Regions from separate parts of the Paenibacillus sp. FSL R5-0517 genome, predicted to be linked through region 1. Evidence: riboswitches for the same ligand, from Rfam matches in the RefSeq annotation. Region 1 holds a riboswitch; each other region holds the start of a gene.
The links. Region 1 has a riboswitch for thiamine pyrophosphate ahead of MKX40_RS04495 (ECF transporter S component). Riboswitches for the same ligand answer to the same signal wherever they lie in the genome.
Positions count from the first base shown of each region.

Region 2: linked by a shared signal. The riboswitch ahead of thiC (phosphomethylpyrimidine synthase ThiC) and the one ahead of MKX40_RS04495 (ECF transporter S component) in region 1 are both predicted to bind thiamine pyrophosphate.
Region 3: linked by a shared signal. The riboswitch ahead of MKX40_RS02290 (ABC transporter substrate-binding protein) and the one ahead of MKX40_RS04495 (ECF transporter S component) in region 1 are both predicted to bind thiamine pyrophosphate.

Region 1 covers NZ_CP150235.1:994,674-997,956, reverse strand. Annotated here, with positions in the region: gene MKX40_RS04500 (ABC transporter ATP-binding protein) at 1-599, opposite strand, end outside; gene MKX40_RS04495 (ECF transporter S component) at 600-1,193, opposite strand; TPP riboswitch at 1,460-1,570, opposite strand; gene MKX40_RS04490 (copper amine oxidase N-terminal domain-containing protein) at 1,737-2,690, shown strand; gene MKX40_RS04485 (pectate lyase) at 2,879-3,283, opposite strand, start outside.
Region 2 covers NZ_CP150235.1:706,008-709,290, forward strand. Annotated here, with positions in the region: gene MKX40_RS03315 (IclR family transcriptional regulator) at 142-885, shown strand; TPP riboswitch at 1,033-1,146, shown strand; gene thiC (phosphomethylpyrimidine synthase ThiC) at 1,566-3,283, shown strand, end outside.
Region 3 covers NZ_CP150235.1:477,648-480,930, forward strand. Annotated here, with positions in the region: gene MKX40_RS02280 (ABC transporter permease) at 1-421, opposite strand, end outside; gene MKX40_RS02285 (MTH1187 family thiamine-binding protein) at 421-711, opposite strand; gene MKX40_RS02290 (ABC transporter substrate-binding protein) at 966-2,006, opposite strand; TPP riboswitch at 2,227-2,339, opposite strand; gene MKX40_RS02295 (phospholipase D family protein) at 2,584-3,283, shown strand, end outside.

The DNA.
Region 1 (3,283 bases):
ATCTCGTTTATTTTGTGTTCAACGATGATGATCGTTTTATCACTGGCGATCCGTTTGACGGTATCCCACACCTGGGAAGTCCCCTCATCATCTAACAGTGCCGTGGGTTCATCCAAAAACAATACCTCCGGGTCCATGGCAAGCATCGAGGCAATCGCAAGACGTTGCTTCATCCCCTGAGACATGGACTGGATCAATACACGGTTCTGTTCCAAGGATAACCCCACTTGTTTCAGATAATATTTAATCAGAGCAGGCATCTCTTCACGCGGAATACTTCGGTTTTCCAGAACAAATGCGATCTCTTCATCCGTAAAGGACATGCAGAACTGGGTATCCGGATCTTGAAAGACCACTCCTGCTTTGACGGGAACCTGAATATCATCACATTTCATCGGAATTTCAACCGAACGAGGTATCAGACCGCTCAAGATTTGTAATAACGTCGATTTACCGGAGCCACTTGGTCCAAGCAGCAGCACTTTCTCCCCTTGACGCACAGAAAGAGACAAGCCTTGAAATACCAAGGCTTTCTCTCCCGGGAACTTGCATCTTAGATTCGTCACACTTACCGCCTGCGAATTCCCCTCTCCGCTCATCTAATCCAACGCCTCATAATCCTGTTTGGATACCGGTCTGAGTGAACGTGTTACACCAGTCAGTTCCAAAGCTTTGGCGAGATAATAAGCAAACACTCCTGCAATCAGGATGCTTCCGATGAAGCGGAAACCGATGAATAACGTATAATTCCAGGCCGAGAGTGAATCGATATAGCCATACTGATAATCCAGCAAAAGCGAGGCCGCTGCGGCTCCAATGGCTGCAAGACAAGTGACAAACAGATTGGTTTTACGATACAGGAATGCTGCGAAGAAGATCTCGGCTCCCAATCCTTGCAACAGACCATACACCAGTGTGGACATGCCCCATTCACTGCCCAGAAAAGCACTTACCGTTGAAGCCGCAACCTCGGCCAAGATAGCCACGCCTGGTTTACGAATGATGACAAATGCAAACGTGCCCGCCATAAACCACATGCCGTAGATCATCTGCTCCGCATGAACGCCGAATGGTTTCATCAAGTCATACGTAGGTCCCCATATCTTGTAAATCACCCCAAACACCACTGCGATTACGATGGTTACCAGAATATCCGTTAATTTCAATCGTTTGTTGCCTGTTGTTGTTGCCATGTTCTCTACGTCCTTCCTCTGTCCCCTGTGGGGTTGTAAATGTGTGTGTTCAAAAAGACTGGTTGAACAACCTCTAAAAATAAACAAAAAAAGCCTCCCCGGTTCCGGGCAGGCCTAACACGCAGTATACAATCCTCACAATGATGTACTGGGTGGATGTCGAAAATACGGAATATCAACCATTCCTCTCCGCCCTGGCAGATACACCACCACAGTTCAAAAAGGTCTGTTGTTCATCCACGTTCATTCCTACACTTCACCCTTACATATTGCAAATCCATGTTCTCTACGCTGGCATTACCCAGATCAGATGTACGGTCAGCGGCACAAGGCCACTCTCTCAGCCCAACTTCATTGAGCTCCCGGTTCACTTATTTCATTGCTTCTAATGTACATCAGATGGGTATTTGTGGCAATCCCCAGAAGTATCACCATGCTTCATTTGGGGTAAATGAACAGGGGATATCTATTGTACACTTTCCATAATATGAAACATTTAGGTTATGTAGTCCGTCTGAAATACTAGAAGGGAGATTGATAGTAATGAAAATGTATAACTCTGCTTGGCAGCTCAAAACATGGAAAATGATCCTTGCCGCTTCGATACTTACCGCAGGTACGGCACCTGCCTTACTCTCATCCACTGTGGCGGAAGCCGCGGCAACTGAACCTAAACCGACAGCTTATATTAACAATGTTCAAGCTCAATATGAAGTTGTCATCCGGCAGGGGACCATGTACGTGGCATTGACTGAGCTTCAATTCCTCGGCAACTATACGTTTGGCTACAATAACAAAACAAAAGAGATCAGCATTAGCACAGGCAGCGATAATTATGTCCTTAAACCTAACAGCAAGACAATGAAGAAAAATGACCAAAATGCAACTTTGTCTTCCGCCCCGATTCTGGTGAATGGTAAAGCGATGCTTCCGCTCCGTGCCATTGGTGAGGCTTTTGGTACGAAGGTGCAGTGGAATCAGAAGGCCAAGGAAGCCTACATTTACACTACCGATGCTACGATTGTAAAAGAATATAACAGTTCTGATCTGACTATGGCGCGCGAAGCCGCACTTCATCTGCCACGCTTCTCTGAACTCGGACAAACACGTCTGGATATTCGCAACCCTCTGGGTCCGGTGGATTCCTCCATTAAATACATTTTTGAACAAGGCAAAAAAGATCGTTTCTTCGTTGTGGAGGATAACGATCTGGTCAGTTATTATGTTCTTAAAAATGGAAGTGCACTGCTGCAATGGCAGGCCAACATCAGCAATAATGAAGGAACTATCGGTGACCTGTTCTTTATTAAAACCAAAGCCGTTGCTGAAGCAGGAACTCGTCCTTCCGTAGCAGGTCAAACACTCGTATCATTCAAGTACTCCCGCATGCTTGAAGAAACCTCATATGAGGTCATAAACAAGTTGGGCTCCACGGATAGCGGTTCCGTTGCCCCCGAGCATGGCAAAGTCATCGTTGAGGTTCCGGGAGAGAAATAATTTGAGCCTCCACAATGAAACATTACTCAGCAGAACTATACTATGGTGACATCTGCATTACAAAGAGCGTTCCTCAAAGTCAGTGTGACAATGACCTTGGGACGCTCTTTTTTAGCGTTATATTCCGGCTTACTTCCAAATTAAGTGGAGCTTATATTTTTAACAACTCCAGCGATTGAGTCTCTCGTTTAATATTGGACATTGCCGGATTGACTGGTTTTACCTGAAGCAAATCCCTTGAACAGGGTTGGCACTTTGGAATAGCGGGTATTCGTAATTTTCCCTTGAGATACACTGCTATCTGTACGCATAATAGCATCTTTCACATTGGAAATATTGGAGTTATCCAGCGTCATGTTAACTGCGAAGGTCGTTCCACCATTTTGACGTACCAGCTTACCGATATCATCTGCACGAAAATTTTTGATGTTAATCGTTCCGGCTGCATTGATCTGGAATACTTTATCATAGGCCTTATACGCCGCACCGCCGGTAATGTTGACCGTTCCGGCCGACTTCAATGTGAGTGCATCCTCACCCACATCCTCCCAAACTACATTTGATATATTACAGTTGCCATAACAGTGAACACC
Region 2 (3,283 bases), 290 kb from region 1:
GGATTAAGTCTTATAAAAAGGAAAATTTTACACGTTGGCCTATTTCAATTTTGGCTCTTTTTGGTTTACAGATGAGACCGTTTCTCATATAATTTATGTAACCAAGTTTCATGTGATGAAACATGAGGAGGGCATTATGCCATGGAAGATCGCAAGTTAACCGTCCGGGCTGTGGAACGGGCGCTGGATATATTATTATGTTTTACCACACGCAGTGATCTGGGACTCACCGAGATTGCAAGCCAGATCGGCCTGCACAAAAGTACAGTGCACCGCTTGATGGCTACACTGGAGGATCGAGGATTCGTAATCCGCGATGCAGCAACAGAGAAGTATCGACTTGGCATCCGAATCTGGGAGCTGTCGGCTCATATGTCCCGTAGTGATGATCCCGCTATTCTGCTGCTGCCTGCGATGGAGCGACTGAGAGATCGATTGGGGGAGACCGTGAGTCTGTACCTGCGTGATGGCAGTGAACGGATTCGGATTCAGGCGGTGCAAAGTGATCAGGCGATTCGCCGAGTCGCTCCCGTTGGTGTTAGACTCCCGCTGTCTGTGGGCGCTTCCAGCAAAGTCTTGATGGCGTTTGCCACGGACGAGGATCGTGAGGAGCTGATGAACGGGCCGGAGTGGCCGGTGTTTATTGACCCTGCGGTGTATTTGGCGCAAATGGGAGATATCCGGGATAACGGATATGCGACGAGTTATGAGGAGCGTGAGCCGGGAGCTGCAGCGGTATCTGTACCGATTATGGATCGCCGAGGCAATATTGCAGCTGCTCTCTCGGTCTCAGGGCCTGTCAGCCGACTTTCGCAGGAGACTTTGCACGAATACGCACCTGTGCTAAAGGAAGCTGCTACGCAGATGGGGCTCATGTTATCCTGATATTGATGTAAGGTTTTTCTCCAATTGGGTTGGTGTTCTGGAATATAAAGGTTGTTTTTATGTTCCGGTTGCGCTACTCTGTAATGGACGGCCCATCGGGGTCAGCTTCATTGAATATGAACAGCGGCTTATGAATGCCGCAACTTTTAACGTTACTGGGGGAGTCCGAATTGTCCGGACTGAGACGGAATCGCATGAGATTCCGGACCCTTTGCACCTGATCTGGATCATACCAGCGTAGGGAAGTAATCGGCGATATGACCACAACCACCACATGTGTGACTCTTGCAGGACTCCGTTATGGAGCTGCAACCAGGAGCATTATTGGTGATGGACATTAAAGTCGGTTCCTTCGGGGGCCGGCTTTTTTTATATACAGTGGACGGGCGAGATAACACACATTCCATGGACTTTTTTTTCAATAACCTGCAAAAGTGGGCTTGGAGAGAGCAATCATTATAGATCCATGATCTGTGGTAACCTCCGTTCTGTTGTTATCTGTACATGAATAATGTCTCCCCCTTGGTCTGGTGTAGGATCGCTCTTTCTTCTCTGCGCTCTGCATGATTTGGGACAGGTGCGTAAGCGAGCTGATGGCGATGCCAACCAAACCTAGTGAACGAACACGGAGGAGGAGACGAGCAAACATGAGTACAGGAAATCAAACGGGACAACAAGCGATGGAACAGGAACATAACGATCAGCAGGTGGAAAAGGAAACAGGAGCGGCCGGACGGGTTCAGCCCTTTCCGGGCAGCCGCAAAGTCTACATTCAGGGCTCACGGCCGGACATAGCTGTACCGGAGCGTGAGATAGCCCTTCATGACACCAATACTCCCCAAGGGGTGGAGCATAACGAACCGCTGCGTGTCTATGATACGAGCGGCCCCATGACTGATCCCGAATTCCAGATGGATATTCGGAAGGGATTACCCGCACTCCGAAATCATTGGATTATGGAACGCGGTGATGTTGAAGCATATGAGGGCAGAGCCGTTCAACCCGAGGATAACGGACTAAAGCCCGGTGGGAGGAGAGCCGGGGCTGAAGAGTACCCTGGATTTCGGGGACAACCACTGCGTGCTCAGGCTGGGCGCTGTGTCACGCAGATGCATTACGCGAGGCAGGGAGTCATTACACCAGAGATGGAGTATGCCGCTATCCGTGAAGGGGTGGAACCGGAGTTCGTGCGGCAGGAGCTGGCGAGTGGACGGGCGATTCTGCCATCCAACATCAATCACCCGGAGAGTGAGCCAATGTTGATCGGTCGTCATTTTCACGTGAAGATCAATGCCAACATAGGCAACTCTGCCGTATCTTCCTCCATCGAGGAAGAGGTCGAGAAAATGACCTGGGCTGTGCGCTGGGGATCGGATACGGTGATGGATCTCTCGACAGGCAAAAACATTCATACGACACGGGAATGGATCATCCGCAATTCACCTGTACCAATTGGTACGGTGCCGCTGTATCAAGCGCTGGAGAAGGTGAATGGCGAAGCGGAAGCGCTGACCTGGGAATTGTACCGAGACACGCTCATTGAGCAGGCAGAGCAGGGCGTGGACTACTTTACGATTCATGCAGGTGTGCTGCTGCGTTATATCCCCATGACCGCCAAGCGGATGACAGGCATTGTATCCCGGGGCGGGTCCATTATGGCAGCGTGGTGTCTTGCGCATCATCAGGAGAATTTTTTGTACACCCATTTCGAAGAAATCTGCGAGATTATGAAAAAGTATGATGTGGCGTTTTCGCTGGGAGATGGACTTCGTCCAGGCAGTATCTACGATGCGAATGACGAAGCTCAGATGGCGGAACTGGCTACGCTTGGGGAACTGACGCAGATCGCATGGAAACATGATGTGCAGGTGATGATCGAAGGCCCGGGGCATGTACCGATGCACAAGATCAAGGAGAATGTGGACCTGCAGATGGAGATATGCCAAGAGGCACCGTTCTACACACTTGGGCCACTGACGACCGATATTGCCCCGGGATACGATCACATTACGTCCGCCATTGGTGCGGCTATGATTGGCTGGTTTGGCACGTCCATGCTCTGTTACGTCACGCCAAAAGAACATCTGGGCTTGCCCAACAAGGATGATGTACGGGAAGGGGTTATTGCCTACAAGATCGCAGCTCATGCTGCCGATCTGGCGAAAGGTCATCCACGTGCTCAGCGCCGGGATGATGCATTGTCCAAGGCGCGCTTCGAGTTCCGCTGGCGGGATCAGTTTAACCTTTCACTCGACCCGGAACGGGCATTATCTTACCATGATGAGACGCTGCCGGCAGAAGGGGCCAAAGAAGCTCATTTCTGCTCGATGTGCGGACCGAAGTTCTGCAGCATGCGTATTACGCAGGACATTCGTGCCTTTGCGGCGGATAAAGGATT
Region 3 (3,283 bases), 520 kb from region 1:
CGTCCATCGCAGCTACCGCAACGGGGAAAAAGCAGACTAGTATGATCGTAATCAGCTTAGGCAACAACCCGAATCCGAACCAGATTAACAGGAGCGGCGCGAGCGCGATGGTCGGGATATTTTGACTAAGAATAAGTAAAGGATACAGGGCTGACTTGAGAAAAGGAACTAAATGCAGCACCATTGCAATCAGTAATCCAACCGCTGTGCCGGCCGCGAATCCGATCAGGGTTAACTGAATGGTTGCGGAGGCATGCATGCCAAGCCGATCAGCCTGGGATGCCGCTTCGCGGGCGATATCGGACGGTGCTGGCAGCATCCATTTCTCGATATGGAATAGGGAGACGGCTCCCTGCCATATCGCTATAAAGAGAATAACCGCCACGAAGGGCGGCCATACACTTTTGAAATAAGCATTCATTAGCGGTACTTCTCCGTCAGGGTATCCATGCTGAAGCCAGTAGGGCTATGGGCGATTTTGATCTGAGAGATGATGCTTGGGCTGCCAGCCTCGACGAGTACTTCGTGCATTTTGCGGACAACCTCCAGCAGTTCCTCCAGTTCCCCCTCCATCGTGGTGTCGAGCGGGTTCACCTGATATTTCAGACCAGACTGTTGAATAACTTCAATGGCGCGATCTACATAAGGATAAGAGTTCTCGCCATTTGGCGTTTTCGGAATAACCTGAATGCTAAGTAATGTGCTTGCCATGAGAGATCACGGCTCCTTTCGTGATAAATTGCATGAATTGAACCAGGTTTACACTTATCACTCCGATTGCAGTACCCTCTTCCGATCACTGTTATCTCCGGATTTCTTTAATGAATTCTAATGGAGGAAATCCGGGGATAGCATATGCTTCCGAAGGAGCTTTCTTTCAGAAAGCTTTTAGGTGAGCGCTTCGCTTCTTCAGATGGGTTCTGCACTCTTCGTTCTTGTGTAAAAAAGTTAAACTTAAGCAATTTTTATTGGGGTAAAAACGCGTTCGTATATGCTTTGCTCACGTCGACCTGTTCATCCAGCAGTTTTTTGCTAAACATCCAGTCGGTGTAGTTCTGCCATACTTCCTGTTTCTGTTCTCCCCAGCGCAGGGCGTCATCCGTGTACTTCGGACTCAGCCATTTCTGGCTTGCCAGTACCAGGTCTTTATCCAGATCAGGTACGGCCTTGATCAGAATATTCGCTGCGTCTTCGGGATGATCAATTGCGTATTGATATCCTTCTGAAGTGGCTTTCAGGAATGCTTTCACCAACTCAGGATCGTTCTGAATCGTCTGCTCGTTCGTAACGAGAACAGGCGTGTAGTAATCCAGTGCATCTGAATAATCCTTCACATATAACATGTCGATCGGTTCCCCGCGCAGTTCAGCTTCAATCCCCGTCCAGGCGTAGAAAATCCATGCGAAATCAATATCCCGTTTCACTGCGGTGAAAAAGTCGGCATCACCCATGTTAATGTTTTTCACTTTGGATACGTCGGCGCCTTCGCCTTCCATAATGGATTGCATCACGGCTTCTTCCACAGGCGAACCCCAACCACCATAGGTTTTCCCTTCAAAATCTTTCGGTGATTTGATATTCCGATCCGCCGGAGCAGCGAACCCGGATGTATTATGCTGAATAACTGCTGCGATGGAGACGAGTGGAACCCCTTGTGTACGGGCTTGAGTTACACTTTCCTGATAACTTACGCCAAATGGCACTTCATTGGAAGCAACCATCGTATCGGCGCCGCCGGCACCTGGCTGAACAATCTCCACATTCAAGCCTTCGGCCTTATAAAAACCTTGATCTACGGCCGCATACAAGCCGGTATGATTCGTATTTGGTGTCCAGTCGAGCACCACTTTAACATCCTTGAGGGCTGCGTTGTCACCTTCATTGCTGCTCTCCGTATTCGTGCTGCCGTTCTGTTCAGCCGGGGCAGCTTCTTTACCGCCACATGCGGCCACAGTCACCAGTAGTACACATAAGAGCAACAGTCCCATTGTTTTACGCCATTTCATCTGTGATTCTCTCCTTCGGTATGTCCGGCCAGTGGCACGGGTACTCCTTGGCTTCATATCCAAGCTTCTTGCATAAATCGGCAGATTTATACCAGCTATGATCCGGATAACGTCACTTTTTTTAGCTCTCTGGCTATATAAAAGAACATTAAAAAAAGCGCCCCGTAATCCGGGACGCGTGCAGGCGTTAGAGAGGTGGCGTTCAGCCATAGGGCTGTGCCATTTCGATATACTCCGATTCCTACGCTGGCATGATCCAGATCAGGTCTAAGGGTTAGTATCTTGGTGGGATACACTCTCAGCCGGCCAATTCCGACTCCCCTGGGAAACTATGAAGTTACGGGCATTACTAGGTGTAATTATAGGCCAGAGGCCCAGTCGTGTCCAGTCAGGAACTGGATGGGAACGGATTTCCGGTCATCGTCTATTTGCTTCTAAGCCGCTTCGGTGATTAGTTTTTGATCGTTTGGCCTTGAGCCGAGCAGCTTGATTCATTTAAACAACATAATTTAGGTACAAAAGGAGATAGTACTGCTATACCAATAAATACTTTTACATAAAAATGGGGGAGTACTGAATGATCCTTAAAACCATAATCGCAATGATTCTGTGTTATAGTGCCTACGTTTTCTTCACAGCCTACCTTTTATTTTTGGTTCCGTCTCCATCTGCTATTGAAAATACGGATATGCAAAAATCGTTAACAAGAGGAAGTACAACAGATCGCGTAATGCTCCTGGAGGACGGCTTTCAATCGGGTCAGGTGAGAATCCAGACCATTCGAGAGGCAAAAACAAGCATCGACCTGGCCTATTACTCCATTCAAAAAGGAAAAACATCTCAGCTTTTTTTTGCTGCTTTATTCGATGCGGCTGATCGGGGTGTTCAAGTTCGAATCATTTTAGACGGGATTTTTCACAGCATGCGCGGAGAATTGCGTGATATTCCAGATGCCATTGCAGCTCATCCCAATGTCGAATTAAGATATTATGAACCACTCCACCTATTTATGCCATGGACATGGCATAATCGTCTGCATGACAAGATCCTTCTTGTCGACAACACATATGGAATCATTGGCGGCCAAAATATTGGTGATAAATATATGGCATTGCAACCCCCAAAAGACTATGTTTTTGATCGGGATGTCCTTGTTTACAATGCAAACGATAATACGAACAGCACGGTTGTTGAAATGAAACAATATCTAGATCAGTTATGGAACCATCCATTCACCAAACCAGAAAAACATGCAAAACGTCAGCATCATGCAAAAG